DNA from 3 places in the Streptomyces sp. Rer75 genome. Region 1 is predicted to be linked to each of the others. Evidence: riboswitches for the same ligand, from Rfam matches in the RefSeq annotation. Region 1 holds a riboswitch; each other region holds the start of a gene.

Region 1 (10,241 bases):
GGCGGTACCGGCCCGGTGGATGGCCTCGCGCAGTTCGCGGGCGTCCCGCAGCAGGGCGTCGGAGACCGGCATGTCCGCGCTGCCCAGCTCGTTGGCGACGAGCCAGGCCCGGAGCCGGTCCGGGGTGGGGATCCGCTCCACCGCTGCGTCGCCGCGCCGCTCGCTGAGGGTGGCGACGAAGCGGAACGCCAGGATCTCGTTGCCGAGCCGGAAGCCTCCGGCGGTAGGTGAACCGGTCATGGTGGTTCATCCTACGCCCTCCCGGTTCCGTGAGGGCAGCGCTTGACGCCCGGCGAAAGAACCGGCTTAATCGGCTCTAGCGAACCAGTTTAAATGGTTCACGAGAGCGACGCGCCGAGTGCGAGGAGAAGCGCGCATGACCACCACCGGCACCACTGCCACGACCACCACCGGCACGACCACCGCCCCCCGCCCGCTCACCGGATTCGGCACCGTGAGCGGTGTCCCCTGGCTCCCCGACGGCTTCGCGGACGTCTTCGAGAGCACCCTGGTCCGCGTCGGTGACGTCGACCTGCACACCGTGCAGGGCGGCGCCGGGCGGCCGCTGCTCCTCGTCGGCGGCTGGCCGCAGAACTGGTACGTGTGGCGCCACGTCATGCCGCGCCTCGCGGAACACTTCCGCGTCGTCGCCGTCGACCCGCGCGGCGTCGGACCGTCGGACAAGCCCCGCGACGGATACGACACCGGCACCGTGGCGGCCGAACTCGTCGCCCTCATGCGGGTGCTCGGCCACGAACGCTTCGCGATGGCCGGACACGACGTCGGCATGTGGATCGGCTACGCCCTCGCCGCCGACCACGGCGCCGCGGTCGAACGCCTCGCCCTGCTCGACGCCATGATCCCCGGCCTCGCCCCCGACATCCCCGTCTTCGGCCCCGAGGCGCAGAACGACATGCTGTGGCACTTCGCCTTCAACCGGAAGCGCGGCCTCAACGAACAGCTCGTCCGCGGCCGCGAGCACCTCTACTACGGCGACCAGTTCCGTACGAAGGCCGCGCGGCCACTGCCGGACTCAGCCGTCGGCTTCTACGTCGAAACCCTCGCCCGCGACCCCGAGGCGCTGCGCGCCAGCTTCGAGTACTACCGGGCGACGGACGACAACATCGCCCAGAACGAGCGGCGCAAGCAGCACCCGCTCCCCATGCCCGTCCTCGGCGTCGCCGGAGCCCGCAGCCAGGGCGAACGCCTCGCCGCCCTGCTCGGCCCGGTGACCGAACGGCTCGACAGCGTCGTGCTCCCGGAGTGCGGGCACTACGTCCCCGAGGAGAGCCCGGACGCGCTGCTCGAGCACTTGCTGCCCTTTCTCCGCGCTTAGACCGGGCGGGCCGCGCCCGCGAAGGGCATCTGGTCGATCGGGGCCACCCGGACCGGGGCGCCGGGGCGCGGGGCGTGGATCATCAGGCCGTTGCCGATGTAGAGGCCGACATGGCTGACGCCGGAGTAGAAGAAGACCAGGTCACCGGGGGCCAGTTCGCCGCGCGCGATGCGGCGGCCCGCGTTGATCTGGGTGTAGGTGGTACGCGGCAGGGACACCCCGGCGGCGCGCCACGCGGCCTGGGTCAGGCCCGAACAGTCGTAGCCGTACGGCCCGGTCGCGCCCCAGACGTACGGCTTGCCGAGCGCCTCGTACGCGAAGGAGATGGCGCGGGCCGCCCGGCCGCCCGTCCGGGCGGGGGCGCCGTGCCGGGGCGTCGACGCGGTACGGGCGTCCTGGGCGGTACGCGCGTCCTGGGCGGCGCGGAGGCGGTCGCGCTGGGCGTGGGTCAGCTTGGCCAGCAGCGCGTCGGCCGCGGCCAGCTTGTCCTGGACCGCGTGTTTGTGGCGGGACGCGGCGGCCTGCGCGGCACGCAGCGTACGGAGCCGGTCGGCCGCCTCGCCCCGGACCCGGCGCAGCGACCGCTCCTCGCGGGTGATGCGCGCGATCGTCACCGCCTGGCGGTCGCCCGCGCGGTCGGCGAGCGAGGCGCGCTGGAGGTACTGGCCGGGGGAGGAGGACAGGGCCAGCTGGAGGGCGGGGGCGACGGTGCCGGAGCGGTACTGGGCGGCGGCGAAGGCGCCGAGGGCGTTGCGCGCCGTGTTGAGGCGGGCGGTGCGGCGGGTGGCCTCGTCGCGTAACCGGTGGAGGGACCGTTGTGCCTTCTCGGCCGCGGCCCGGGCGCCGTCGTACTTCTCGGTGGCCTCCTCCGCCTCCCGCTCGTACGCCTCGACCTTCGCCTTCACCTGCTCGGGCGTCAGACGGGGCTCGGCGTGCCCGATGCCCGGGAGGGCGGTCGCGGAGGCGGCGCCCGCGAGGGCGAGGGTCACGGCGGTGCGGAGGGTGGTGCCGGTGAGCGACGAGCGGTGCCGCTGCTTCGGCTTCGTGGGGGGCTGCGGCGCCACTGCGGCGATTCACCTTTCGTGGGGGGCGTGCTTCTTGGTGCTTCTGGGAGGGGAAGCTAGGCCGGTCGGCGGCGCGACGCGCTGAGATGAACGGAGGTGGACGGATTCGTCCCCCCGGTGGCGCCTGCTGATCGCGGGGACGGCGCGGGGTGGGCGGGATCGGGGCGGCTGTGACCGATGTGCCGATCGGGGTGTACCCGGGTGACTGGCGGTGATATGAGCGGCGCTAGTCTCCGGTGCCATGGACGTACTCATCAATGTGTTCGTCGGCCTGCACATCGTCGGCATCGCCGCCCTGCTGGGGGGCTTCCTCTCCCAGCTCTCGGCGATACGCGGGGACGGCGCGCGGATGACGCCGGGGATGCTGCACGGCGCGCTGACCATGCTGGTCACGGGCGCGGCACTGGTCGGGCTGAACCAGGCGGACGATCAGACCGTCAACAACGTCAAGATCGGCGTCAAGCTGGCGCTGCTGATCGTGATCCTGGGCCTGGTGTACGTGAAGCGGGACGAGGAGAAGGTGGAGCCCGCGGTCTTCGGCGCGGTCGGCGCGCTGACGACGGTGAACATCTTCATCGCCGTGCTCTGGACCTGACCCGCTGACGTCCCGTCCCCTGCCTGCTGGGCCAACCCGGGGGCGGGAAGGGGCGGAATGGGGGAAATCGCACCTGTAAGCGCAACCCGGCGCACTCTTCGACTGTCTTACCCGTCAAGGGCAAGCCCGGAGGGAGCGCGCAATGGGGGTAAAGGCAGGATTCGGGGCGTGGCGGGCATGGCGCCGCCGTACGGCGGTCGCCTTGGGCATGGCGGGCATGGTGGTGCCGCTGTCCGTCGCGCTCGGTACGGCACCGGCGCAGGCGGCGACGTCGTGCACGGCGGGCACCGGTCCGTATCAGAAGCAGGTCGAGAAGTTCCTCGGCCGTCCCGTCGACGGTCGGCAGTCCTCGGGGGACTGCCGGGCGACGCAGAGATTCCAGATCAACCACGGCATCAGCCCGACCATCGGCTACGCGGGCCCCGTCACCTGGGGCGTCATGAAGCTGATCAACGCGCAGAACGCGGCGGGCCGTAACCCCAACGCGGCGCGCAAGTGCCCCACCAACAAGGGCCGCATCGCCTGCGTCGACCTCAGCCGGCAGCTCAGCTGGGTGCAGGACGGTTCGCGGCTGGTGTTCGGGCCGGTGCCGGTGCGCACCGGGCGGGACAGGTACGAGACCCGCACCGGGCTGAAGAAGGTCTACTGGCGGAACAAGAACCACTGGTCGACGATCTACAACGTGGCCATGCCGTACAGCCAGTTCTTCGACGGCGGCCAGGCCTTCCACTCCATCGCGGGGAGCGTGTGGTCGCCGCCCGGCTCCCATGGCTGCGTCAACATGCGCTCCGGTGACGCGAAGAAGTACTGGAGCCTGTTGCGGAACGGCGACGACGTGTACGTGTACGGGCGCAAGCCGGGCACGTGATCCGGCCGGTGTGAGCAGCGGCTGCCCGTGCGGGGACGGGCAGCCGCACTGCGGCTACGCGGGCCGCACGCTCCCGTAGATCGGCATCTCGGTGATCGGCGCCTTCTTCACCACGTCCCCCGGCTTCGGCGCGTGGATCATCATCCCGTCGCCGATGTAGAGCCCGACGTGGCTGATGTCGTCGTAGAAGAAGACGAGATCACCGGGCTTGAGCTCGGAGGTCGAGACGCGCGTACCGACCTTCACCTGGTCCCACGTGGTGCGCGGCAGTGAGACCCCGGCGGCCTTCCAGGCGGCCTGGGTGAGCCCCGAGCAGTCGTAGGAGTTGGGTCCTGTCGCGCCCCAGACGTACGGCTTGCCGAGCTGGGACTCCGCGAAGTCGATCGCCTTGGCCGCCTTGGTGCTGTTCGAGGCGGTGGACGAGCCTGCCGAGCTGCTTCCGGAACCGGAAGAGGAACCGCCGCTCGACTGCTGCTCCTGTTCCTGCTGCTTCTGCTGGGCCGCGGCCTCCCGCTGCTTTTCAGCCAGCTCGGCCGCCTTGCGCCGCGCCTCCTCGGCCTTCTTCTTCTCGATCGCCGCCAGCCGCGCCTTCTCCTTGGCGGTCAGGTTCGCCAGCAGCCGGCGGGCCTGCGCGAGCTTGTCCTGGACGGACTTCTTCTTGGTCTTCAGCTCTCGCTGGGTCTCGGTCAGCGACTCCAGACTCCTGGCGGCCTCGCGGCGCTCCTTGGCGGCCTTCGCCGCCTGCGTCTGGAAGTCGTCGACCGCCCGCTTCTGCGAACCGGCCATCCGGTTCATCAGATGCGACTGGTCGAAGAGGTCCTGCGGGTCGTTGGAGAACAGCAGGCTCGCGGCGCTCGACGTCATGCCGCCGTTGCGGTACTGGGCCGCGGCGTAGGTGCCGAGCGTGCGGCGCGCCTCGTTGAGCTTCTCCGTGTTCTCGGCGACATCGTCCAGCAGCCGGTTGACCTTGGTGCGCTGCTGCTCGGAGCGCTCCTTGGCGGCGTTGTAGTGCTGGGTGGCGGTTTCCGCCTGGTGGTAGAGGGTGTCCACCTTCTCCTTGACCGCCTCGATCGACTGCGTGGTGCCGGGCTTCGGATCGCCCGGGGCGGCGTTCGCGGTCTGGGAGAGGAGGGTGACGGAGGCGAGGGCGGCGGTGGTGAATCCGACGGCCGTGCGGCGCCCGGTGGAGGAGGCGGCGGTGGGTATTCGGGTCCGCGGCTTGCGGTGCGACGCCAAGGGAGGCGACTCCTTCCGTGGACCGCCTACCGGGTTAGCTGTCGGGTTCGGGCGGTACGGAAGGTTGCCCTACGGCCTTGCGCGGGCGGGACGTCACGTCGTACATGCCGTACGTGTCGTACCGCAGCTCGGGCCGATTCACCCCGGTGTTGCGTTGTGGGTCCCCGGCTCCGGCTGCCTCGCGGCGCGACCGGACTCGGCGGAGGCCGCCCGGGCCGGCGCGGTTCGCCGACGGGTCTACGGGCCGCCTGGGGGAGGACGGTAGCCAACTCGTGGGGCTCCTGTGAAGGCTGGTGGTCGATATGCCCGAAACCGTTTCGTGACATCCATGCGTAGGCTGTCAGTGCGGCCGCCTAAACTCGGTGAGCGATGAGCAGCCTCTTTGATGACAGCTTCCTGGCGAGCCTCGGGCCTCCGGAGGAGGAGCCCCCGCCGCCCGAGGATTCCGCACACCCGGGCCACGGCGGCGGTTCGGACGGGTCGGACGGTTCAGGCGGCGAGGAGGTGCCGCACCACCTCTTCACGGGCGCATTCGACGCGCCGGTGCCGAGCGGGACCAGAGAGGCGTACTACCGGGACGGCGCGGCCCGCCCCGCCGTCGACCCGGCGGCGCTGCTGGAGGGGCTGAACGATCAGCAGCGGGCCGCCGTGGAGCACACCGGCTCGCCGCTGCTGATCGTCGCGGGCGCCGGGTCCGGCAAGACCCGGGTGCTCACCCACCGCATCGCGTATCTGCTCGGCACCCGCCATGTGCACCCCGGCCAGATCCTCGCCATCACCTTCACCAACAAGGCGGCGGGCGAGATGAAGGAGCGGGTCGAGGAGCTGGTCGGCCCACGGGCGAACGCGATGTGGGTGATGACCTTCCACAGCGCGTGCGTGCGCATCCTGCGCCGCGAGTCGAAGAAGCTGGGCTTCACCTCATCGTTCTCGATCTACGACGCGGCCGACTCGAAGCGGCTGATGGCGCTGGTGTGCCGGGATCTCGATCTCGACCCGAAGAAGTTCCCGCCGAAGTCGTTCAGCGCCAAGATCTCCAACCTGAAGAACGAGCTGATCGACGAGGAGACCTTCGCCGGTCAGGCAGCGGACGGCTTCGAGAAGACGCTCTCCGAGGCGTACGCGATGTACCAGTCGCGGCTGCGCGAGGCCAACGCCCTCGACTTCGACGACATCATCATGACCACGGTCAATCTGCTCCAGGCGTTCCCGGACGTCGCCGAGCACTACCGCCGCCGCTTCCGGCACGTCCTGGTCGACGAGTACCAGGACACCAACCACGCTCAGTACACGCTGGTGCGCGAGCTGGTGGGCAGGGACGAGGAGGAGGCCGGGGAGCTGTGCGTCGTGGGCGACGCCGACCAGTCGATCTACGCGTTCCGGGGCGCCACGATCCGTAACATCCTCCAGTTCGAGGAGGACTATCCGGACGCGCGGACGATCCTGCTGGAGCAGAACTACCGCTCCACGCAGACGATCCTGAGCGCGGCCAACGCCGTCATCGAGCGCAACGAGAACCGCCGACCGAAGAACCTGTGGACCGAGGCGGGCACCGGCGCCACCATCACCGGCTACGTCGCCGACACCGAGCACGACGAGGCCCAGTTCGTCGCCGACGAGATCGACCGGCTGACGGACGCGGGGGACGCCCGGGCCGGGGACGTCGCGGTCTTCTACCGCACCAACGCCCAGTCCCGTGTCTTCGAAGAGATCTTCATCCGGGTCGGGCTGCCGTACAAGGTCGTCGGCGGGGTCCGCTTCTACGAGCGCAAGGAGGTCCGCGACGTCCTCGCGTACCTGCGCGTGCTGGCCAACCCCGAGGACGCCGTACCGCTGCGCCGCATCATGAACGTGCCCAAGCGCGGCATCGGCGACCGCGCCGAAGCGATGATCGACGCGCTCGCCGCCCGCGAGAAGATCACCTTCCCGCAGGCGCTGCGCCGCGTCGACGAGGCGTACGGCATGGCGGCCCGCTCGGCGAACGCGGTCAAGCGGTTCAACACGCTCATGGAGGAGCTGCGGACCATCGTGGAGTCGGGCGCGGGCCCGGCGACCGTGCTGGAAGCCGTGCTGGAGCGCACCGGCTATCTGGCCGAGCTCCAGGCGTCCACCGATCCGCAGGACGAGACCCGCATCGAAAACCTCCAGGAGCTGGCCTCCGTGGCCCTGGAGTTCGAGCAGGACCGGGGCGAGGAGAACCCCGGCACGCTCGCGGACTTCCTGGAGCAGGTCGCGCTCGTCGCCGACTCCGACCAGATCCCCGACGAGGACGAGGAGGGCACCGGGGTCATCACGCTGATGACGCTGCACACGGCCAAGGGGCTGGAGTTCCCGGTCGTGTTCCTCAGCGGCATGGAGGACGGGGTCTTCCCGCACATGCGCGCCCTCGGCCAGACCAAGGAGCTGGAGGAGGAGCGGCGGCTGGCGTACGTCGGGATCACGCGCGCCCGCGAGCGGCTGTATCTGTCCCGGTCGACGATGCGCAGCGCCTGGGGCCAGCCCGCGTACAACCCGCCGTCCCGCTTCCTGGAGGAGATCCCCGACCAGTACGTGCAGTGGCGGCGCACCGGGCCCGCGACCCCGTCGGCGTCGATGGGTGCCATGTCGTCGGGCGGCGGGGCGGGGCTGTCGTCCGGGTTCTCGTCGTCGCGCTCGCGGTCCGGGTCTTCCGCGTCCGGTGCGTCCGGTTTCGCGACGCGGCGGGCGAAGGACCGCCCGGTGGTCTCCCTGACCATCGGGGACCGGGTGACGCACGACTCGTTCGGGCTCGGCACCGTGGTGGCGGTGAAGGGCACCGGGGACAACGCGGAGGCGACGATCGACTTCGGCGGCGAGAAGCCGAAGCGGCTGCTGCTGCGGTACGCGCCGGTCGAAAAGCTCTGACGCTGGCGTTGTTGTGCGCTTCTGCGCTTCTGCGCTTCTGTGCGGTGAGGGCGGTCAGTTGGGGTTGATGCCGTGGCTTTGCAGCCACGGCAGCGGGTCCACTGCCTCCCCGCCGCCCGGGTGCACCTCGAAGTGCAGGTGCGGGCCGGTGGAGTTGCCGGAACTCCCCGAGTAGGCCATGACGTCCCCGGCCTTGACGGTCCCGGAGCGGATCTTGGTGCTGCTGAGGTGGCAGTACCAGGTCTCCGTGCCGTCGGGAGCGGTCAATATGACCATGTTGCCGAAGGCGTCGTTCCACTGGGTGCGCACGGTGCCGTCGGTCGCCGCCATGACGGGCGTGCCCTCGCTGACCGGGAAGTCGATCCCGGAATGCAGCGACATCCAGTTGAGGCCCGCCTGGCCGAAAGTGGCGCTCAGCCCGTGCTGCTTCACCGGCAGCGCGAACTTGGGGCGCATCGCCTCCTTGCGCGCCGCCTCCGCGGCCTTGCGCTTCTTCTCGGCTTCCTGGCGCTCCTTGAGGTCGATCCGCTCCTGGGTACGGCTGGCGCGCTCCCGGAAGTCGTTGACGCCGTCGTCGACCCCGGCGAGCCGGGTGTCCATCTCGCTGTTGGCGACGGATGCCTTGACGGGCTGGGCGTCGGGGGCCGCCTGCGTGGTCGTGTCGTCCTTCTTGTCGCTGGACATGCTGCCGCTCACGGAGGCGGCGGCCACGGCGGTGACGCCGAGCGCGCAGACGGAGGGGACGGCGACGGTGAGGAGCGCGGAGCGCTTGGGGCGGGAGGGCGCGGTGCGGCGGCGGGCGCGGCCACCGGAGCGGGTGGCGGTGGCGGTGGTTGCGGAGGGCGGCGTGATGTCGGCGACGGGCTCGGGATCGAGGTCGGGGTCGGGGTGGGGTTCCGGCTCGGCCACGGCTTCGAAGACGGCGGTCTGCGCGGCGTGCTCCGCGTGCTCGCCCTGCTCGGCCTGCTCGAAGGGTGCCGTCCCGTCGTCGTACGGCGACTCGCCGTACTGCGACTCGTCGACGGTGGCGTAGGCCGAGGTATCCCAGAACTGGGTCTGCCCGGTGTCGACGCCGGAGGTGTCGTACGCGGCGTGCTGGCTGATGACCTCGTATTGCCCCGAGATGTCGTACGCGCCGGTGTCGTACTGCCCGGCGGTGTCGTACTGCCCGGTGTCGTACTGCCCCGTGTCGAACTGGCCCGTATCGAAGTGCCCCGTGTCGAAGTGGCCCGTATCGGCCTGTCCGGTATCGAACTGCCCCGTATCGAACTGCCCCGTGCCGGTGTCGTACTGCCCGTAGGTGTCGTACACGCCCGTCTCCCACTGCTGCTGAGGGGAGTGGGTGTCCCAGGCACCGGTGTCGTCCCAGGTACCGGCGTCCCAGTGGCCGCCGGTGTCGTCCTGCCGTTGGGTGGGTACGTCGGTGGGGAGCTGATAGCCGGAGGCGGCCCACATCGCGGTGGTGTCGTAGGCGCCGGTGTCGTACGCGGATCCGCCGCTCCACTGGGTCGCGTCGTACTGGCCGCTGTGCCCGCCGTGCGGGTCGCCCTGGCCGTCCCCGTAACTGCCTGGGAGGGAGCCGAAGAGGGGGTCGGCGGCCTCACCGTACGCGGCCCCGAGGTTGTCGAAGCTGCCGGTGGAGTAGCCGTCGTACCCGGCGTAACCGTGCGCTGTGTCCTGCTGCTGGCCGTAGGCCCCGTCATAGGAATACGAGGCGTCGGGAGCAGGGACGGTCGGGGTTGCCCCCGACGGGTGACGGTCGTTCACCACCAACCAACTTCTCTTTCGCCTCGGCTGCAGGAGAATTAGCGGCGACTGTACCCGGCGGTACGCGGGAGCGACAATCTTCAGCAAGTTTTGGGCATCACGGGAAAGGGCATTTGGACCTCTTTCGGTTGACTGTGCGCCCGCTCTTGGTCCGGCGTTCGACGGCTGTTCGGCAATTTTCGGCCGTATCAGGCGACCGAGAACGCGCCCGAAGTGTCCGCCTGCGCGGCATTGGCGGCGTCCAGCGCCTCCCGGATCCCGGTGGCGACGGCCGAGTGAACCGGTAGAGCGAGATGTCCCACACCGCTGACCCGGATGTTGCGAAAGATCAGATCTGGATGGTCTATGCGGGCGACTTCCGCGGGGATCATCAACTGATCCACATCACTCCAGAAAGAAACGAAACGCGTACGGCATTCGGGGGCAGGCTGCCTCAACTCCGTTATCACCTCGGAGTCCGGGCACATCTGACGCACGAGCGGATGTGCGGAC
Region 2 (10,241 bases), 920 kb from region 1:
TATGCTGCGGGGGTGCGGGTCATTAGCTCAATTGGCAGAGCAGTGGACTTTTAATCCATTGGTTCAGGGTTCGAGCCCCTGATGACCCACTCGGGAAACCGCAGGCAGCATCGCTGACCTGCGGTTTCGTCGTTTTTCTGGGGGCTTGGCCCGCCGTGTGCGCGGCCGATCGGCGGTCACACGGCCGGCGCCCGAGCGGATGCCGAACGCGGCCTGGCCGCACAGGCTGAGCCTGCTCGCTCCCCCAGGAAAACGCGTAAGGAGACCCTCGTGCGACTCGTGACTACCATCCGCGGAACCCTCCCCGTCATGGTGCTGGCGCTCTTGGCGTGGGGTGCTTCCGCGCCTGCCTCGGCCGAGGGAGGGGGGACCAGGGCGGGCGGCGACGACGCGCCTACGGCCTTCGTGCCCTGCGGGGACGCGGCGGCGCTGGTCACCGCGGTGGGCCAGGTGGCTGCCTCGGGCGGGACCGTCGCGCTGGCCGCCGGATGCGCGTACACCCTGACCTCGGTGGCGGCGACGGGCGCCAATGGCGCCGACGGGCTGCCGGTCATCACGGGGAACGTGGCCATCGTCGGCACCGGATCGACCATCAGACGCAGCGCCTCGGCACCGGACTTCCGCATCGCGGAGGTCGCGCCCGGCGGACGCCTCAGCGTCAGCGGGGTGACCCTCTCGGGCGGCCGGGCGGTGGACGGGGCCGGGATCCTCGACGCGGGCGACCTGACCTTGCAGCGGAGCGCGGTCACCACGAGCGTCGCGAGCGGTGTCGGCGGCGGCGTCCAGGTCGCCCCGGGCGCCACGGCCACCTTCTCCCTGAGTCACCTCTCGGGCAACAGCGCCAACGACGGCGGCGGCGTCCACGTCGGTACGGGGGCCTCGCTGACCGTCAACAGCAGCACGCTCTCCGACAACACCGCCGACAGCACCGGCGGCGCCATCGCGAACTGGGGGAATTCCACCCTGAGCGCCGCGGTGATCGAGACCAATCACACGACCAATTTCGAGGGCGGCGGTATCTGGACGTCCCTCGGGAATATGACCTTCAATGGCGGACGCATCATCGGAAATACGGCGGGCAGCAGCGGCGCCGGTATCGCGAACTTCGGCAGCACACTGCATTTGCAGGCTACCGCGGTGTCCGGAAACGTCGCCACCCTCAATGGCGGTGGACTCTTCAGTCACGCCGGAAACACGCAAATCGTCGGTGCCAATATCACCGGAAATACGGCCCATGGCGGCCAGGGCGGCGGAATCTTCTCCGACGGCGGTTCCGTGTCGCTGATCGCGACGAATGTGACCGGCAACAACCCCAACAACTGCGTCCCGGCGCTCGCGGGCTGCGCCACCTGACGCCGGACACCTGACACCGGACACCTGACACCGGCACCCGATCCGTGCGGACGCGGTCGCGGCCCTGGAAGCGCGTGCTGCTTCCAGGGCCGCGTAGGTGGCCGCGTAGGTGCGGTGCCGCCTCAGTGAGAGTGGCCGTGCGCCTTCTTCTTGGCGTGCTTCTTGGCCTTCTTTTCCTTCTTCACGCTCTTGTGGTGCTTGTCCTTCTTCTCCACCTGCTTGACCACGATCGTCGGCGGGTCCGCGATCGCGATGTTGGTGCAGTTGGAGCCCGCGTCGATCTCGCCGGTGGGGGAGGCGGTGCCGAGGGCGGTGATGGGCCCGGTGGCGGTGTCGCAGTCGTTGCTCTGGACAGCGGCCCGGCTGTTGGTGAAGTTGAGGCAGTCGGGGCTGACGTCGATCTCACCGGTGGGGGCGGCCACGCCGGTGCTGATGATGGCGCCGGTGGCCACGTCACACGCGTTGCTCTGCACAACACCGTTGCCGTCGAGCAGGCCGCCGGAGCCGTAGGCGTTCGCTCCTCCCGCGCTGCCGATGACCATTGCGCCGGCCGCCGCGGCCATGAGAGCCGCCTTCTTACCAATCTGCATTGGTTGGTGCCTCCATTTTAACGTTCTCCGCGATTTCCGCAGACACCTTATTAACGAAGGCAATTAACGAAGGAAGCGGGGCGGTTGTCAGCTTCACCCGTCCGACGCAGTAACGATATCTTCGTCCCTGCAATGCAAACATATGCGCGGCCCCCGGTGAAAAATATCCCGGGGGCCGCGCATATGGTCAGCGGAAAGGCTGCCTCATCCTGTCCGGTCGGTCAACGATAAGCAGGGCTCAGTGCCCCTGGTGCTTCGCGCTCCCTCTGTTCTTTGCGTTCCCGCTGTCGGCCCCCGCCACATTGGTGCATGTGGTCTCGTTGGTGACCTCGCCGGGGCCGATCGTGATGGGGCCGAGGACGGACGTCGAATCGCAGTCGTTGCTCTGCCGGGTTACGCCGCCCGATTCGCTGACGTTGATGCAGTTGGTCCTGTTGGTGACCTGCGAGCCGGGAGCCAGCGCGACCGTGACGGGGCCGATGACCGAGTGGGTCCGGCAGCGGTTGCTCTGTTCCGCAACCCCTGACTCGCTGTAGTTGACGCAGTTGGTCTCGTTGGTGATCTCGGTCGCCGCCGTGGCCGCCACCTCGATGGGACCAATCACGGAGCTTGTGGTGCAGCGATTCCGCTGGCTGCCTCCGTCACCCGGGATGGACGCCCGGCCGGAGCTGTCACCGACGGCGCCGGCGCCGCCCGAGCCACCGATGACCAGCGCACCTACAGTCGCGACAAGAAGCGCTGTCCTTTTGCCCATGTACATCTAAGAGCCTCCAAGTGAGTTTTCCCCGATATCAGCGAACACCTGAATAACGACGCCGACCGGCCGAGGCTCCCCGGAACCGCTGGTGCCGTACCCGATTGGCGCAGCGAATGCACCACGAGTCAGCGGCCATTCATGCGGCGGCGGCCCTGGAAGGAGTGCTTCCAGGGCCGCCATTCCAACGGGTGCCCCGCAGTGTTACCGCTGTGCGGGAGCAGGGGTATATCAGTGATGCAGCGAGTTCTGGGAGTCGTCGACCGCGATGTTGGCGCAGTTGGAACCGACGTTGATGTCCCCGGTGGGCGCGGCGGTGCCGAGTGCGACGATGGGGCCGGCGGCGGTGTCGCAGTCGTTGCTCTGGAAGACCGCACCGCTGTTGGTGAAGTTGATGCAGTCGGAGCCGACGTTGATCTCGCCCGTCGGGGCGGCCACGCCGGTGCTGGCGATGGCGCCGGTGGCCGTGTCGCAGGTGTTGGTCTGAATGGCGCCCAGGTCGCTGCCGAAGTTGTGGGCGCTCGCAGCGCCGGCGCCGACGAAGACCAGAGCGCCGGCCGCTGCGGTCAGGAGAGCTGCCTTCTTGCCGATGTTCACTTAATCCTCCGTGTGGTTATTCCGCGGATTCACGGACGCCTGACTCAACGAAGGCATTCAGGAAAGGCACTGGGCGGGCCCTTTGTTTCACCCGTCTGGCATACGGCGTCCCTCATATGACAGGCATTCAGGGGACTGCGGGGCGTGCCGCCTTTTTGGGAAATCCCGGAAGGAGCGGGAAGGAGCGGGAAGGGGCGGGAAGGGGCGGTGCCCGGGATCGTCCACCGATACCTGGGGCGGCCCGTGGCGGTGTCGCGTCGGTGGCGCCGAGTTTCCGGAGTATGACATTCCGACTTGTTCGACCTGTCGAACAAGTGATACATCCTGGCTCCACGACGCAGGAGTGAGTGAGGCACAAGTCCGACCGACTGCTTCGCGGAACCACAGGCGCGGCGCGTGTTCACGCCGCTACGCTAAGTACGCGAGGGCGGTCACCCGGGGGCGGGAGGAGAGACGTGGGGCACTCAGGAGTGGGGGGAACCCCCGCCGAGCTGATGGACGGGCTACTGGCCCGTGCGCAGAACGGCTTCGAGATCGGCGAGGCGGTGCTGAGCCGGGCGCGGAGCGCCCTGATGCACCAGTCCGAGCTGCGTTCCTGCCGACAGTGCAACGAGCCGTCAGGTCCGCGCGGTTACACGACGTACCGGCATGTCTTCCTGCTGCCGGACGGCAGCAGCCTGCTGCTGTGGGAGCTGGAGCACAACACCGGCCCGGACGACCGCCCGCAGTTCGAGCTGTACGCGGACGAGGACGCCCTCGCGCTCGCCGAGCGCCGCGTCCACCGCTGCATCGGCGGCGCCCGCTGGGAGGAGCTGGACGGGTTACCGCTGTGGCTGCCGGACCAGATGCTCCAGGCCCCCGAGCCCCTGGAGGTCCAGCGCGCGTATGTGGCCGACAATTCGGCCGACCACGCCCGCCGCGTCCTGCGCCGCGCGGAGAACCCCGACCGGCCGGGGGAGGAGACCGAGCGGCTGCTGACGACCGCGTTCGCCCATGACATCGCCCTCGCCCCCAAGCCGCGCCGCCGCTCCGGCGGCCCCGACGCCACCTGGTGCCGCTTCTACGAGCACGCCTTCCTGCTCGCGGGTGGCGACGAGATCGTGTTGTGGGAGCTGGAGCACAACCTGACCCGGGACGGGCGGCTGGTGTGCGAGGTGTACCTCGACGAGGTCTCGGCGGAGCTGGCGGCCGACCGCCACGCCCGCGCCCTCGGCGTCGACCTCTGAATACGGTGACGTCCGACTCATCCGACAGTGGGCCCATCGGGTGAAGTGCGTGCGCGCCTCCCCGGTGTCGCGGATGTCCTTCCGTTCAATCGGAACGTGTGTTTTTCCGCGGATTTGGCTCTTCTGGAGGAAATCAAGTGAACATCGGAAAGAAGGTAGCTGTCCTGGCCGTGGCGTCAGGCGCCCTGGTTCTGGGGAGTGCGGCGGGGGCGTCCGCCCACGGTTTCGGCGGCGGTGCCGGCGGTTTCGGCGGCGGTGGCGGGGGCTTCAACCCCTTCGGGACGGTCCAGACCAACACCTGCGACACCCTCACCGGCGCCATCTCCAGCATCGGCGCCACCGCTCCGTCGGGGGACATCACCGTCGGCAGCAACTGCCTCAACTTCACCAACGGCACGGCGGTCGTGCAGAGCAACGACTGCGACACGGCCACCGGCGCCATCATCTCGACCGCTGGGCTCGCCCCCTCCGGTGACATCACCATCGGCAGCGACTGCACCAACATCGCCACCGGCACCCCCTGAACCGACAAGCCCCACGCCGACGGCCACGGCCGCGGCTGACCGAGCCCCGGCGAACGCCACGGCTCGCCCTGCGACCCCGGATGCTTGCCATCCGGGGTCGCTCGGCATCCGCGCCCCTCCGTGAAGACCTTCTGACGCACCCACATGGCCGCCACCGACTCGCACGGCGGCCCGGTACCCGGAAGCCTGATGACGGGGTCACGGACGGGGTCATGGATCAGGGACAGCGGGAGAAGCCGGTGGCGCGGGTGCGAGGGAGCAGGGCTCGTCCGGGCGCCCGTACGCCCGCCGCCGACTCCTCGGGCGCGGCCGCCGGGCTCGTCACGGCCGAGGAGGCCGTCCAGGCCTCGCCGGGGCGGCGGCTGGCCCCGTGGACCCCCGCCATCCTCCTGCTCGGCGGGATCGCGTTCGACCTCGCCGCCCCGGCCCCGTACACCGCCTCCCCCTTCTTCGCCGCGGCCCCGCTGGTCGCCGCCTCCCTCTTCCCGCTGCGGCGGACCATCATCACCACGGTCCTCGCCCTCACCGCCGTCTGCCTGCTGGCCGAGCTGCACGGCGTGCGGGACCCGACCCAGGCCGCGACCGAGATCGCCACGGTGGCCACCGTCGCCCTCCTCGCGCTCGTGATCAACCGCGTCGTCCGCCGCGGCGACCGGCGGCTGGCCTCGGCGCGCGGCATCGCGGAGGCCGCGCAGCGGGCCGTGCTGCCCGTACCGCCCGCCCGCATCGCCGGGCTGGACGTCGCGGCGCGCTATGTGGCGGCCGAGCAGTACGCAGCGATCGGCGGCGATCTGTACGCGGTGCAGGACACCCCGCACGGCGTACGGCTGATCGTCGGGGACGTCCGCGGCAAGGGGCTCCAGGCCGTGGAGGTCGTCGCGGTCCTCATCGGCGCCTTCCGGGAGGCCGCGGAGCAGGAGGCGACGCTGGAGGGGCTCGCGGGGCGGCTGGAGCGGGCGTTGCGGCGCGAGGGCGCGCGACGGGCCGAGCTGGAGGCGTTCGAGGGGTTCACCACCGCCGTCCTCGGCGAGATCCCGCGCGGCGACTCCACCCTTCGCCTCATCAACCGCGGCCACCCGGCGCCGCTGCTGCTGCCCGGCGACGGCGCGGTGCGGCGCCTGGAGCCGGAGACGGTCGCGCTGCCGCTGGGGATGGGCGAACTGGGCGCGTGGCCCGACCGGGTGACGGAGCTGCGGTTCCCCGAGGACGCGACGCTGCTGCTGTTCACGGACGGGGTGACCGAGGCCCGCGACCGGCACGGCACGTTCTACGCCCCCGAGGAGCGGCTGCGCGGCCGCCGCTTCACCGGACCGGGCGGGCTGCTCGACGCGCTGGTGGAGGACGTCGCGCTGCACGCGGGCGGGGAGACCGCGGACGACATGGCGCTGCTCGCGGTCCGGCGCCCGCCCGGAACGAACGGAACCACACCCCCCGCTCCGGACACGGACCGTAGCCAACCGTGACGCGTACGCATAACGATTGACACACGATCAGCCCGCAGGAGGTTTTTACCATCCCTTTTCAAGCGGGGTGAAACGCCCCCATCTGTCCTTCCTTGGTTACTAAGTTCATGCCAAAGCTGCGCGGATTCTTCAGAAGAGCTTGGAATCATGTCGCGCTCTCTATTAACGTTCGATAACGCAGCGCGGTCGACACAGCCGTCGCAGAGGCGGCACCGTGCGCCGTCGCCGAATCCCGTACGTGCAGCGCCAGCACCACCATCAGCACCACGCACCACCACGCATCACGGCAGCAGCAGCCGCCGCGGCACCAGCGCAGCACGAGGGAACCGGGGAACCACCACCTTGGGGTGAATCGGGTCGAACCTGACCCGTAGGAGACCTTCCTGCTCCGAACCCGTCAGCTAACCCGGTAGGCGAGAGGGAAGGAAAGGAGTGCGCCCCGGTGGCGTCCAACAGGTCCGTACTGGACGAAGCTCCGTACCGCTCGTCGGGTACGGGACCCGGCACCGCGACCGCGTACGGAGTCGGCTTCGACGCCGGAGCCGGCGCCCGCCCCACGGTCGGCCTCGGCGCCGAACCGGATGAGCCGCCCGTAGGCAAGGAAGCCGTCTGGGACGAGTGGAACCCCACCGAGGAGTCCATCGCTCCGCTCCGCGGCCGGCACCGCGTCGGCAAGCAGCGCGGCGGGACCATGGCCCGCAGCAGCGCCGTCCTCGGCGTCGGCGTCATCGCGGCGGTCGGCGCGGGCGGCATGGCGAGCGCCAAGGACCGGCCGACCGTACCGATCTCCATGCCGGACCTCGCCCACGTCGCCGACGAGGTCAAGGCCCAGCTGCCCGCCGCCAAGGACCTGCCCGGAATCGGCTCCCTGATGGCCGACGGCCAGGACTCCGCCCAGCCCACCGCCGCCACCCTCACCACCGGCGGCACCGAGGCGGGCGAGGCGCTGCGCACCCGCATCCTGCGGCAGGCCGAGAGCCAGCAGACCGCGGCGGATGACGACAGACGCGAGAGCGAGGCGCGCGCCGCCGCCAAGGCCGCCGCCGACGACGCCGCCAAGGCCGCCGCCAAGGCCCGCGACCTGGCGGAGCAGAAGAAGGCCGAGGCCGCCGCCAAGAAGAAGGCCGCCGAGGCGGCCAAGGCGAAGGCGGAGGCCGAGAAGGAGGCCGCCGCCAAGGCCGCCGCCGACCGCCCCGCCAAGGCGTCGACCTCCACGGGGTTCACCCTCCCCGTCGCCTCGTACACCCTGACCGCGGGCTTCGGCCAGGCGGGCGACATCTGGTCCGCCGACCACACCGGCCAGGACTTCGCCGCCCCGACCGGCACCCCGGTCAAGGCGGTGGGCAGCGGCACCATCACCCAGGCGGGCTGGGCCGGATCGTACGGCTACCGCATCGTGCTCAAGCTCGATGACGGCACCGAGATCTGGTACTGCCACCTGTCGTCCATGGTCGTCACCTCGGGCAAGGTGTCCTCGGGCGAGACCATCGGCCGCGTCGGCGCCACCGGCAACGTCACCGGCCCCCACCTCCACCTGGAGGTGCGGCCGGGCGGCGGCTCCCCGATCGCCCCGCTGTCCTGGCTGCGCGACCACGGGCTGAACCCGTGACCCCCTGATCCGGCCGTCGTCGCTGCGACGGCCCCTCGTTCCGGCGGCTCTGGCGCTCTCTCCCCCCTTGACGCCAGGGCCGCCGGTTCTCTGTCCGCGGCCTCCGACGGAATACCCCCCTCGGTCGTCAGCGTTGTCATATCGCATGACTGAGACGCGCAATGACACCCGTAAGAACATCGGCAGCCTGTCCGTCTTCCCGCTCTCCCTGGGCGGCAATGTCTTCGGCTGGACGGCCGACGAGGCCGAATCCTTCGAGGTGCTCGACGCCTATGTGGCGGCGGGCGGCAACTTCATCGACACCGCCGACGTCTACTCCGCCTGGGCACCCGGCAACGAGGGCGGCGAGTCCGAGACCATCCTCGGCAAGTGGTTCGCCTCCCGCGGCAACCGCGACGACATCGTCCTCGCCACCAAGGTCGGCGCCGGCTCGCCGGAACCCCGCGGACTGTCCGCCTCCGCCATCAAGTCCGGCCTCGACGAGTCCCTCCAGCGCCTCGGCACGGACTACATCGACCTCTACTACACCCACTTCGACGACACCTCGGTGCCGGTCGAGGAGATCGTCTCCACCCTTGACGAGCTGGTGCAGGCGGGCAAGATCCGCGAGATCGCCGCCTCCAACATCTCCGCCAAGCGCCTCGACGCCTCCCTCACCTTCTCCGCCCAGGAGAACCTGGCCCGCTACGTCGCCCTCCAGCCCCACTACAACCTGGTCTCGCGCGACACCTTCGAGGGCGAACTGGCCGACGTCGCCGCCCGCCACGGCCTGGCGACGCTCCCGTACTACGCGCTCGCGTCCGGCTTCCTCACCGGCAAGTACCGCCCCGGCACCACGGTCGACAGCGCCCGCTCCACGGGCGCCGCCCAGCACCTGGAGACCGAGCGCGGCCAGAAGGTCCTCGCCGCCCTCGACGACGTGGCCGCCAACCACAACGCCGACCACGCCACCGTCGCCCTGGCCTGGCTCACCGCCCAGCCCACCGTGGTCGGCCCGGTAGCCAGCGCCCGCACCCCCGCCCAGCTCCCCGCCCTGCTCGCCTCGGTCGACCTCCAGCTCACCCAGCCGGAACTGAACCTCCTGACCTCGGCCTCGGCCTGACCCCGGGCCACGGCGCCGGGACGGCAATCCGCCGTCCCGGCCCCCTTACGCCCCTACACCCCCACGCCGATCCGCCAACACCCACGAAGCGGCGGCAACCGCACCGGCGACCCCGAAGACGGACGGCCACGCCCCCACCTTCTTCGCCAGCGGATGCGACCCGGCGAACGCGGCCACGTACAACCCGCTGAGCGCAGCCGCCGTCCCGTTCCCGGCCTTGTCCCGCCACCCCTTGGCGGCCACGGCCCCGGCCGCCGCCAGCGCAACCCCACCGAGCGGCCGCCGCTTGGTCCACCGGGCCACCCCGTACCCCCCGACCAACCCACCCGCAGCCACCAGCCCCGCCGGCACACCAGCCATGCCGCTACCTCCCACTCCTAGGGTCACCTTGCCCCGACCCTACGCAGCGAGCCCCCACCCCCGGGCCCGAACCGGCTACGGGTGACCAGCCCCTCAGCCCAGCTCATCCGCCCGCAGGGCCGCTACGAAGTCCCCCCACGCGCCCTGCGAGAACCCGAGCACGGGCCCATCCGGACGCTTCGAGTCGCGGACGGCGGTCTCGCGGTCCGGCAGCTTCGCCGTCTCCACGCACTCCAGCCCCTGACCACCGCTGTAGGTGGACTTCACCCACTGCGTCGCCGCAAGGTGGCTTGCCGCTCGTATTCGGTTCGTGGCCATCACACTTCCTTGCGTACGGTGTCGATCAACTTGGCGGAGGCATCCGGGGACAAGGCCCGACTGCTGAGGTAAGCGAACGCCTTTCGATACTGCTCCACCTCAGCCAGTTTCTCCAGGTAGAGGGAGACCGTGACGTTCTCCAAGTAGACAACGTCAAGCGACGGATCCGTACCAACGAGGATGAGGAATGAGCCCATCGCTGACGCGAGAGGGCCGATGCCAGAGGGGACGACTCGTAGATCGATGTGGGGAAGCGCTGCACGGTCAAGCAGGTGGGCAAGTTGCTCCCGGTGAGCCTCCGCGCTTCCGATCTTTCGACGGATGACCGATTCGTCAAGCACGACG
Region 3 (10,241 bases), 210 kb from region 1:
GGACGAGGACGGGAGCACCGGGCGGACCGGTCTCGCTGCGGTCCCAGGCCCGGATGCGGAGGGGGAGCGGGGCTCCCAGCGCCTCCTCGGCCAGGGCGGCGAGTCGCGCGGCGGCGTGGGTCATCTCGGCACACCTCCATGATGGCAAGTCAGGGAAGATACTCACCACGTAAACACCATGGAACCGCCCATACAGTCCCGCCGACACGTCTGGAAACGGTAAAAAGCGCGCACGCGAAGGGCGCCCGCCCCACGGATGGCGGACGCCCTCGGCGTTTTCTCGGTATTCAGATGTGCCGGATGTTCGGCTGCCCGGTGCCGGGGTCCTGGATCAGGACGCCTTGGCCTTCTCCGCGGCGACCTCGGCGGAAGCCTTCGCGGCGGCGGCCGCGGAGACCGGGGCGGCGGCCTCGTAGAACTCCTCGCGGGGGTTCTCCATGGCGCCGAGCGAGACGACCTCGCGCTTGAGGAACATGCCCAGCGTCCAGTCGGCGAAGACCCGGATCTTGCGGTTGAAGGTCGGCATCGCCATGCCGTGGTAGCCACGGTGCATGTACCAGGCCAGCCGGCCCTTGAGCTTGATCTTCATCTTGCCGAGGACGATCATCGCGACGCCCTTGTGGAGGCCGAGACCCGCGACGGCGCCCTTGTTGGCGTGCTTGTACTCGCCCTGCGGGAAGCCCCGCATGCCCGAGATCACGTTGTCGCCGAGGACCTTGGCCTGGCGCAGCGCGTGCTGGGCGTTCGGCGGGCACCAGGCGCCCTCGCCGCTGGCGAGGTCCGGCACCTGGGCGTTGTCGCCCGCGGCCCAGATGTAGTCGGTTCCCTTCACCTGGAGGGTCGCACCGGTGTCCACGTGGCCGCGCGGGCCGAGCGGGAGGCCGAACCGGGCGAGCGCCGGGTTGGGCTTGACGCCCGCGGTCCACACGATGGTGTTGGAGTCGACCTCGAGGCCGTTCTTGAGCACCACGTGGCCGTCGACGCAGGAGTTCATCGAGGTGTTGAGGTAGATCTCGACACCGCGGTTCTGGAGGTGCTCCAGGCCCCACTGGCCGAGCTTCGGGCCCACCTCGGGGAGGATCTTGTCGGCCGCGTCGACGAGCACGAAGCGCATGTCCTCGCGCTTCACGTTCGGGTAGGACTTGGCCGCGTCGCGGGCCATGTCCTCGACCTCGCCGATGGTCTCCGCGCCCGCGAAGCCACCGCCGACGAAGACGAAGGTGAGCGCCTTGCGGCGGATGTCCTCGTCCGTGGTGGAGTCGGCCTTGTCGAGCTGCTCGAGAACGTGGTTGCGCAGGCCGATGGCCTCTTCTATGCCCTTCATCCCGATGCCGTTCTCGGCCAGGCCGGGGATCGGGAAGGTGCGGGAGACCGCGCCCATCGCGATGACGAGGTAGTCGAAGGGCAGCTCGTACGACTCGCCGACGAGCGGCTGGACGACGGCGACCTTGCGGTCCTGGTCGATGTTCGACACCCGGCCGGTGAGGACCTCCGCCTTGGGGAGCACACGCCGCAGCGGAACCACGACGTGGCGCGGAGAGATGCTGCCGGCCGCAGCTTCGGGGAGGAAGGGCTGGTACGTCATGTACGAGCGGGGGTCGACGACCGTGACAGTCGCCTCGCCGTACCGCATCTTCTTGAGGATGCGGCGCGCCGCGTACAGGCCTACGTACCCACCGCCTACAACGAGGATCCTGGGACGCTCCGTGGTGCTCATGATTCGAGTATCCAGCACCCCCCGAGGGGGACCTCGTGAGCCCCTTCACAAGCAATGTGGGGGTATCTGCTACACTCCGCCGCCCCCGTGACGGACGCCATAGCGCCGCGGGGGAACCGGGAACCGGATCAAGACGTTCCCAGCCCCGCTGAGCAGCGATAGCCGTTGAACGCGTGAGTAGACCACGGGGTTCCCGGGCGGCCCGGGGAGCGGGCCGATCGGCCATGATCGGGCCCGAGTTGATGAACACCGTCACCAATAGCGGCCCCGAGGCGGCCCGGAAGGCGGCCACCAGGCACCTTTTTCATGTGAAGAGTTTCACGAACTCTTTTTGCGGCGGTCCGTGGAAGGCCCCCGAAGGGCCCTCCACAGCCGCTCAGACGATAGCGAACCCGCTCAGGCGATGCTCCAGGCGATGCCGTCGAGGATGTCGTGTTCGCTCACGACGACCTCCTCCGCACCGGTCCGATTCATGATCGACAGCAGCACCAGGGCGCCCGCGGTGATCACGTCGACCCGGCCCGGATGCATCGCCCCGATCGCCGCCCGCTCCGCGTGGGTCGAGGTCAGCAGCTTGGCCGTGATCTCGCCGACCTGGCCGGCGTGGACCCGGGCGTGGTGGATCGCGGCCGGGTCGTACTCCGTGAGCCCCAGCGCGATGGCGGCGACGGTGGTGACCGTACCGGCCAGCCCGACCAGGGTGTGGCCGCCCTCACCGGGGCGGCAGCCGCCGGTGAGCGGCACCGTCTCCTCGGCGAGGTCCAGCGCCCGTTCGATGTCCGCCCTGACGGCCGAGATCTGATCCTCCGTCGGCACCTCGGCGACCTGGCCGTCCACGACGAGATGGCGCTCCGTCAGCCGCACACAGCCGATGTCGACGCTGCGGGCCGCCCGCACCCCGTCGTCGCCGCTGACGAACTCGGTCGAGCCGCCGCCGATGTCCACCACCAGGAACGGACCGCTCAGATGCTCATGGCCGGTCAGCTCCTTGGTCGCCCCGGTGAAGGAGAACGCCGCCTCCTGATCGCCGGTGATCACCTCGGGCTCGACGCCGAGGATGTCCACGACGCCGCGCACGAACTCCTCGCGGTTCTCGGCGTCCCGCGAGGCCGAGGTGGCGACGAAGCGGACGCGCTCGGCGCCCAGCTCGCGTATGACCTCCGCGTACTCCCGGCACGCGGCGAAGGTGCGCTCCAGCGCCTCGGGGGCCAGCCGCCCGGTGCGGTCCACGCCCTGGCCCAGCCGGACGATCGTCATCCGGCGGTCCAGCTCGGTCAGCTCACCCGTGGCCGGGTCGGCGTCGGCGACCAGCAGCCGGATCGAATTGGTGCCGCAGTCCACGGCCGCGACGCGGGTCATGCGGTCTCCTCCCGCTCCGCCCCGACGGCTCCGCAGGGGCTGACGCACGGGCCCTTGCGCCACCACTCGGGCAGCAGCGCGATCGCCTCGTCGCCGAGCGGATTGACCCCGGGACCGGCCGCGAGGGAGTGGCCGACCAGGACGTGCAGGCACTTCACCCGGTCCGGCATGCCACCCGCGCTCGGGAAGCCCTCCAGCACCTCGATGGCGTCGCGGCGCGCGATGTAGTCCTCGTGGGCGGCGCGGTAGGCGGCGGCGAGCTCGGGGTCCTCGCCCAGCCGGGCCGTCATCTCCTTCATCACGCCCTCGGCCTCCAGCGTGCCGATCGCGGACGCGGCGCGCGGGCAGGTCAGGTAGTACGTGGTGGGGAACGGCGTGCCGTCCTCGAGGCGCGGCGCGGTCTCGACGACATCGGGGTTGCCGCAGGGGCAGCGGTGCGCGACGGCGCGCAGGCCCCGCGGGAGGCGGTTCAGCTGCTCCTTGACGGCGGCGATGTCCGCGTCGGTGGGCGCGGTGGGCTCCGTCTGCGGAGGGGGCGTGTCCATGAGGGGAAAGTTCTCTTCGATCGGTATCGGGCCGGGTGCGACCGTAACGAGCGCCGGGCGCGGCGCGTCAGCGGTCCGCGGCGGCGGCCGCCTTCGGCGTGTCCGCCGTGTCCACGGCGTCCCAGAGGTCGGTGTACCAGGGGCGGTCGGCCGCGCCCCGGTCGGTGGAGCGCTCGGCCCGGGCGCCGGGGTCCACCATGCTGAAGCCGGTCTCGCCGGGCATCAGATAGTGCAGGTGCTCGCGGGCCTGCCGCTCGATGTACGCGGGGTCGCGCAACCGGGCCTTCTGCTCGCGCAGCTTGGCCACCTCGGCGCGCTCGCGCTGGGCCTGGCGCCGCTGGTCGGCGATCTCCGAGCGCTGGGAGATGTACTGCCGCATGGGATAGGCCAGCGCGACCACCAGGGAGCAGACGACCAGTGCGAGGAGGGCGGCCCGGCCGGTGAGCCGGCTGCGGCGGCGCTTGATCCGGGCACGGTAGACCCGGGCGGCGGCGTGTTCGCCGAGCGCCTTGAGCCTGGTCGCGGTGGAGAACCGATCCGCCGGCACGTCGCCTCCCCGGTGATGACTTCGCTTAAGTAACGCCGTCCCCGGCCCACGGTACGGGACCGCGGCCGGGGACATGCGTCAGACGTGTCCGCTCCTCGAGGATCGAGAAGCGGTCAGCCCTTGAAGCGCGGGAAGGCGGAGCGGCCCGCGTACACCGCGGCGTCGTCGAGGATCTCCTCGATGCGCAGCAGCTGGTTGTACTTGGCCACCCGCTCGGAGCGGGCCGGGGCGCCGGTCTTGATCTGGCCGCAGTTGGTGGCGACGGCCAGGTCGGCGATCGTGACGTCCTCGGTCTCACCGGAGCGGTGCGACATCATGCACTTGAAGCCGTTGCGCTGGGCCAGCTCGACGGCGTCGAGGGTCTCGGTCAGCGAGCCGATCTGGTTGACCTTGACCAGCAGGGCGTTCGCGGTGTCGTTCTCGATGCCGCGGGCCAGCCGCTCGGGGTTGGTCACGAACAGGTCGTCGCCGACCAGCTGGACCTTGTCACCGAGCTGCTCGGTGATCGTCTTCCAGCCGTCCCAGTCCTCCTCGTTCAGCGGGTCCTCGATGGAGACCAGCGGGTACGCCTCGACCAGCTCGGCGTAGTACGCGGTCATCTCGGACGCGGTGCGGGCCTTGCCCTCGAACTGGTAGACGCCGTCCTTGTGGAACTCGGAGGCGGCGACGTCGAGCGCGAGCGCGATGTCCTGGCCGGGCTGGTAGCCGGCCTTCTTGATGGCCTCGACGATGAGGTCCAGGGCGTCCCGGTTGGAGTCGAGGTTCGGCGCGAAGCCGCCCTCGTCACCGAGACCGGTCGACAGGCCGCGCTCCTTCAGCACGCCCTTCAGGGTGTGGTAGACCTCGGCACCCCAGCGCAGGGCCTCGGAGAAGGACTCCGCGCCGACCGGCGCGATCATGAACTCCTGGATGTCCACATTGGAGTCGGCGTGCGAGCCGCCGTTGAGGATGTTCATCATCGGGACCGGCAGCAGGTGCGCGTTCGGGCCGCCGAGGTAACGGAAGAGGGGCAGGTCGGACGCCTCGGAGGCGGCGTGCGCCACGGCGAGGGAGACGCCGAGGATGGCGTTGGCGCCGAGCGAGGACTTGTCCGGAGTGGCATCCAGATCGAACATCGCCTGGTCGATCAGGCGCTGCTCGGTGGCGTCATAACCGACCAGCTCGGGGCCGATCTGCTCGATGACGGCGAGGACGGCCTTCTCCACGCCCTTGCCGCCATAGCGGTTCTTGTCGCCGTCACGGAGTTCGAGGGCCTCGAAGGCGCCGGTGGAGGCGCCGGACGGGACGGCGGCACGGCCGGTGCTGCCGTCGTCGAGGCCGACCTCGACCTCGACCGTGGGGTTGCCTCGCGAGTCGAGGATCTCGCGAGCTACGACGACGTCGATGGACGGCACGAGGTTCTCCTTCGTATGTGTCTGCGGTAGCAGCATGAGCCTAACCGCACCGAAGCCCCGGCGGGGTGCACCGTGGGGGCGGCGCACCCAGCCGGGGCTCGTTGACTACGGTGTGGCTGATCAGCTCAGGTGGAGCTGCTGGCCGGGGAAGATCAGGTCGGCCTTCTGGATGATGTTCTTGTTCAGCTCGAAGAGCTTCTTCCAGCCGCCCTTGACGTCCTCCGCCTTGGCGATCTTGCCAAGGGTGTCACCGGACTTGACCTTGTACTCGCCGTCGCCCTTCTTGATCGGGCCGCGGGCCTCGTCACGCGCGGCGTGCTCGGGCGCGCTGCGGGGCGCGGCCTTCGGCTTGGCGGACGGGGCCGACTGCGAGGAGTCGGACTGGCTCTGCGACGGGGTGGACGGGGCCGGGGCGGACGGGGCGCCGCCGCTGGTCAGGCCCTTGCCGCAGACCGGCCAGGCGCCCTTGCCCTGGCTGGCCAGGACCTTCTCGGCCACCTGGATCTGCTGGGCCTTGCCGGCCTTGTCGGCGGTGGGTGCGAAGGCGGTACCGCCGTACGCGGCCCAGGTGGAGGAGGAGAACTGAAGGCCGCCGTAGTAACCGTTGCCGGTGTTGATCGACCAGTTGCCGCCGGACTCGCACTGCGCGACCTGGTCCCACTGGGACGTGGTGGCGGCAGAGGCGGACGTCGCACCGATGAGCGGAGTGGCCACAGCGGCTCCGGCGAGGCCGGCGAGCGCGGCGATACGAGTGGCCTTGGAAGGACGACGGTGCTTGCCCTGAGCGTTGGACATGTTCGTTCGTTTCCTCACCGACGCCTACGAGGTGAGCTGTCGGGTTCGGGCGTGAGTTGCCCGGCTGGGTGCGGGGGTCCGCACCCTGCTTCACCCCTAGCCGCTCGGCCGATTCCGCTGGCCTCCCGGCACTTACCTTGGGTCCCCCGCTCCTGCCTTCGGCGCTGGCGCGTCGGTACCGGACGACCGCCGGCAGGACTCGGCGTGACGGTCGACGGTGCTCGCGGTGGCGAGCGGAAAGACGTTAAACACACCTCCGGGAAACGTTCAAACACCCTTATCGCAGCGAAGAGGGCTGTTATCGATCTCACCCGGCCCACATCGGCGCAGGTGGGGCCGGGTGCGGAGAGACCGGACACCTCGGACGCCCCGGAAAATGTGACGAGAGGTATGTCTCACCGGCGCCAGACCGGGCAAATCACCCCGAACTACTGGCTCCTGATGGTGAGATCAAGCCGCTGACCAGGAAGAATGAGATTTGGGTCGGTTCCGATGAGGTTTTCGTTGGACTCGTAGAGCCGACGCCAATCGGCGCCCAATTCCTGCTTTTCGGCGATTGCTGAAAGGTTGTCACCCGGACGCACTGTGTAGCCGCCATCCGTGGGGTTTTCGGCCCTGCCGGCACCGCCGCGCGAGGCATGGTCGCTCGGCCGCTCCCCCGCGTCCCGTTCGCCCCGGTGCTTGCCGGAGGAGCCTTCGGAGCCGCCCTCGGTGGAGGAGGGGGTCGGCGAGGGGTCGGGCGCGCCGGAAGAAGGCGCGCTGGAGGAGGGGGACGGTGAGGGCGCGTCGTCGCCCGGGCCGTCCGCCTCGTCCGAGTCGCCCGGCGTGGCCGGGTCCTGGGGCCGCTCCGGCTCGGTGGACGCGTCGGAGGGCTCCGATGCGTCCGGCGCCTCGCCGGCCGCATCGCCACGGTCCCGGGCGTCGGATCCGTCACGGTCCTCGCGCTCCGCGTCGCCCTGCTGGGAGGGGCGTGCCGTGCTGCCGGGGTTCACGTCCGGGGCGTCGCCGCCGTCGGTCAGCCCGGCGTTCAGCGCGCAGCTGGGCCAGGCGTCCGGGCCGCGGTCGCCGAGGATCGACTCGGCGACGGCTATCTGCTGGGAGCGGCTGGCGAGGTCGGGGCGCGGGGCGTAGCTGGTGCCGCCGTACTTCTTCCACATGTCGAGGGTCAGCTGAAGGCCGCCGTAGAAGCCGTTGCCCTCGTTGGCGCTCCACATCCCGGCGCTCTCGCACTCGGCGACCTGGTCCCACGTGGAGGCGGGGGCGGCCTGGGCGCCGGTCGCTCCGAGGAGCGGAAGGGCGAAGCTCGCACCGGTCACCCCCGCCGCGACGACGATGGCCGGAGCCTGGCGGGGGCGGCGGTGACGTCCGTTCCCGGAAAGCATGCGAATCGCCTCTCGTGTGGGGGCTCGGTTTGTCGGTTGAACATAGCGACGCCACACGATCATCACAAGCCGGTGTATCCCAGGTCACGCCAAGGTCACATGACTGACCGGATGTCACTTTCCCCAGGTCACCGGAAGGGTGCGCAGTCCGCGCATGATGAGCCCGCCGCGCCAGCGCAGGTCGTCCGGCTCCACCGCGAGCCGGAGGTCGGGGATGCGGCGCAGCAGGGTGGCGAGCGCGGTCTGCGCCTCCAGGCGGGCCAGCGGGGCGCCCAGACAGTAATGGATGCCGTGGCCGTAGCCGAGGTGCTGGTTGTCGGTGCGGGAGAGGTCGAGGACGTCGGGGTCGGCGAAGCGCTCGGGGTCGCGGTCGGCGGCGGCGAGCACCACCAACACCGGTTCTCCCTCGGCGATCTGCTGCCCGCCGATGGTCACCGGCTCGGTGGCGAACCGCCAGGTGGCCATCTCCACCGGGCCGTCGTAGCGCAGCAGTTCCTCGACGCCGGTGGCGAGCAGTTCCTCATCCCCTTCTTCTGCTTCTTCCCCTTCTCCCAGGGAACGTTGCAGCCGGGCCCGCTGCTCGGGATGGCGCAGCAGCGCGTAGAGGCCGTTGCCGATCAGATTGACGGTGGTCTCGAAACCCGCGAACAAAAGGATGAAGGCCATCGCGGCGGCCTCGTTCTCGGTGAGATGGTCACCGTGGTCGCTGGCCCGGATCAGATCGGACATCAAGTCGTTGCCGAGCGCGGCGCGCTTACGGTGAATCAACTCGGCCAGATACGCGCGGATTTTCTTCACCGCGCGGGCCACTCCCCCGCGCGGGCCCCCGCCGTGCCGGATCATCGTCCCGGCCCAGTCCCGGAAGTCGTCCTGGTCCTCGCGCGGGACGCCGAGCAGATCGCAGATCGCGTAGATGGGGAGAGGAAAGGCGAACTCATGGATGAGGTCCGCCTCTCCCCGGTCCGCGAAGGCGTCGATGAGGTCGTCGGTCAGCTCGCGCACCCGCGGGGCGAACGCGGCGACGCGGCGCGGGGTGAACGCCTTGGACACCAGCCGCCGCAGCCGGGTGTGGTCCGGAGGGTCGATATTGAGCAGATGTGTCATCAGATCCGCGCGCTGCTCGCCCGGGATGCCCACTTTGCCCCGGGCGTGAGCGGACTCACTATGCCGCTGGGGGTTCTTCGACAGCCGGGCGTCGGCGAGGGCCAGCCGGGCATCGGCGTAGCGAGTCACCAGCCAGGCTTCGACCCCGCTGGGGAGCGTGGTCCGATGCACCGGGGCATGCTCGCGTAGCCAGGCGTAGGCGGGGTAGGGATCAGTAGCGAACTCCCAGGTGAAGAGGGTGGGAGCGGGGGTAGGACAAGGCTGATCGGGCACGCCCCGACGATACCGGCCGCGACCCATGGATTCCGATACGCCACTTATCGGAAGTAAATCCATAAAGCGCAAGTAAAGCCGATTAATGTCGAAGCAATTCGACGACCTTCTCCACACACTCTCCACGATGCGCTCACAGCGCGAGGCGAATGCCCGATATCTGATGCCTGTGGCCATCGCCCGGAACGGCCCTCGGCGCGCACCACTCCGACCTGCGGAACATGCGCTGACGTCGCCCAATGAGGCAAAATGCGGGGATGGCTGAAACAGTGTCAGGTGGTTGAATGGGACTCCGGCACATGCACGGGGCCACCTGCCCCTGGTGATACGATCACCGCGCTTGCCAGGCGAGCCAAGGGCCCGTAAGACACACGGCGATCCGGTAAATCAGCCGAGAGGGTTACCACTCTGAGGAGCACTATGCCGCCAGTTGGGCATATGGAGCCGTGCCGGCGCACCCCTGCCTGTGCGCTGCCCGCGGCAGGGCGAGTGCGGTGCGCCCGGTCCCCTCGGGCGCCGTACGGGCGCTGACTTACCGCCGCCTCTCCATATCACCCGGATTCTTCCACGCACCAACCCTTCAGTCCCTGGCGGTCTAGTCGTTTAAAGAGAGTCTTATGACGCATTACATACAGGATCCTGCGCTCTGGGCCCTGATCGCTGGCACGCCTCTCGCCGCAACCGCCATTATCCGCGGGCGAAAAGCGAGAGCGAAGCTCAGTACCGAGAAGGCGGAACTTGAGAACCGCACCGCCGAACTCGAAAACAACTACGCGGCAGCGGTTCAGGATGCTCAGATACGCTCCGAGGAAGCCACCAAGAGCGCACTGAAGTCCGCCATGCGGACGCTTCAGGGTCTTGCCAACGAACAGCAGCTGGCGATCTCGAAGCTCCAGGACCGCTACGGCGAGCACCACATTCTCCAGGACCTGCTGGAGATCGACCACATGAACTCGCAGTTCGGCCGCCGTGCGCAGTCGATCGCCGTTCTGTGTGACGGCTGGCTGGGCCGTCAGCGGGCCGTCGCCTCCGTCTACGACGTGGTGCGCAGCGCCAAGGGCCGGATCCGCCACTACACGCGCGTCGAGATCCGCTCCCAGAGCAACTTCGCCCTGGTCAGTCGGG

The links. Region 1 has a riboswitch for cyclic di-AMP ahead of HYQ63_RS18985 (C40 family peptidase). Riboswitches for the same ligand answer to the same signal wherever they lie in the genome.
Region 2: it holds a riboswitch for cyclic di-AMP, as region 1 does, so the genes downstream of both, HYQ63_RS23360 (M23 family metallopeptidase) here and HYQ63_RS18985 (C40 family peptidase) in region 1, are expected to answer to the same signal.
Region 3: it holds a riboswitch for cyclic di-AMP, as region 1 does, so the genes downstream of both, HYQ63_RS17990 (transglycosylase family protein) here and HYQ63_RS18985 (C40 family peptidase) in region 1, are expected to answer to the same signal.

What each region holds. Positions count from the first base shown of each region.
Region 1 covers NZ_CP058693.1:4,533,658-4,543,898, reverse strand. The annotation lists gene HYQ63_RS19010 (ABATE domain-containing protein) at 1-240, opposite strand, end outside; gene HYQ63_RS19005 (alpha/beta fold hydrolase) at 377-1,336, shown strand; gene HYQ63_RS19000 (NlpC/P60 family protein) at 1,333-2,409, opposite strand; gene HYQ63_RS18995 (hypothetical protein) at 2,642-2,995, shown strand; gene HYQ63_RS18990 (L,D-transpeptidase) at 3,138-3,863, shown strand; gene HYQ63_RS18985 (C40 family peptidase) at 3,918-5,099, opposite strand; cyclic di-AMP (ydaO/yuaA leader) riboswitch at 5,107-5,311, opposite strand; gene pcrA (DNA helicase PcrA) at 5,469-7,982, shown strand; gene HYQ63_RS18975 (M23 family metallopeptidase) at 8,037-9,749, opposite strand; gene HYQ63_RS18970 (triacylglycerol lipase) at 9,938-10,241, opposite strand, start outside.
Region 2 covers NZ_CP058693.1:5,452,600-5,462,840, forward strand. The annotation lists tRNA gene HYQ63_RS23320 (tRNA-Lys) at 17-89, shown strand; gene HYQ63_RS23325 (right-handed parallel beta-helix repeat-containing protein) at 271-1,353, shown strand; gene HYQ63_RS23330 (hypothetical protein) at 1,476-1,943, opposite strand; gene HYQ63_RS23335 (hypothetical protein) at 2,182-2,547, opposite strand; gene HYQ63_RS23340 (hypothetical protein) at 2,929-3,294, opposite strand; gene HYQ63_RS23345 (DUF6227 family protein) at 3,750-4,520, shown strand; gene HYQ63_RS23350 (hypothetical protein) at 4,658-5,044, shown strand; gene HYQ63_RS23355 (PP2C family protein-serine/threonine phosphatase) at 5,257-6,507, shown strand; cyclic di-AMP (ydaO/yuaA leader) riboswitch at 6,795-6,938, shown strand; gene HYQ63_RS23360 (M23 family metallopeptidase) at 6,950-8,116, shown strand; gene HYQ63_RS23365 (aldo/keto reductase) at 8,262-9,218, shown strand; gene HYQ63_RS23370 (hypothetical protein) at 9,264-9,578, opposite strand; gene HYQ63_RS23375 (DUF397 domain-containing protein) at 9,672-9,896, opposite strand; gene HYQ63_RS23380 (helix-turn-helix transcriptional regulator) at 9,896-10,241, opposite strand, start outside.
Region 3 covers NZ_CP058693.1:4,320,547-4,330,787, forward strand. The annotation lists gene HYQ63_RS17960 (cyclopropane-fatty-acyl-phospholipid synthase family protein) at 1-124, opposite strand, end outside; gene HYQ63_RS17965 (NAD(P)/FAD-dependent oxidoreductase) at 332-1,717, opposite strand; gene HYQ63_RS17970 (Ppx/GppA phosphatase family protein) at 2,114-3,076, opposite strand; gene HYQ63_RS17975 (DUF501 domain-containing protein) at 3,073-3,621, opposite strand; gene HYQ63_RS17980 (septum formation initiator family protein) at 3,689-4,168, opposite strand; gene eno (phosphopyruvate hydratase) at 4,282-5,598, opposite strand; gene HYQ63_RS17990 (transglycosylase family protein) at 5,683-6,357, opposite strand; cyclic di-AMP (ydaO/yuaA leader) riboswitch at 6,364-6,531, opposite strand; gene HYQ63_RS17995 (transglycosylase family protein) at 6,786-7,739, opposite strand; gene HYQ63_RS18000 (cytochrome P450) at 7,854-9,143, opposite strand; gene HYQ63_RS18005 (sensor histidine kinase) at 9,734-10,241, shown strand, end outside.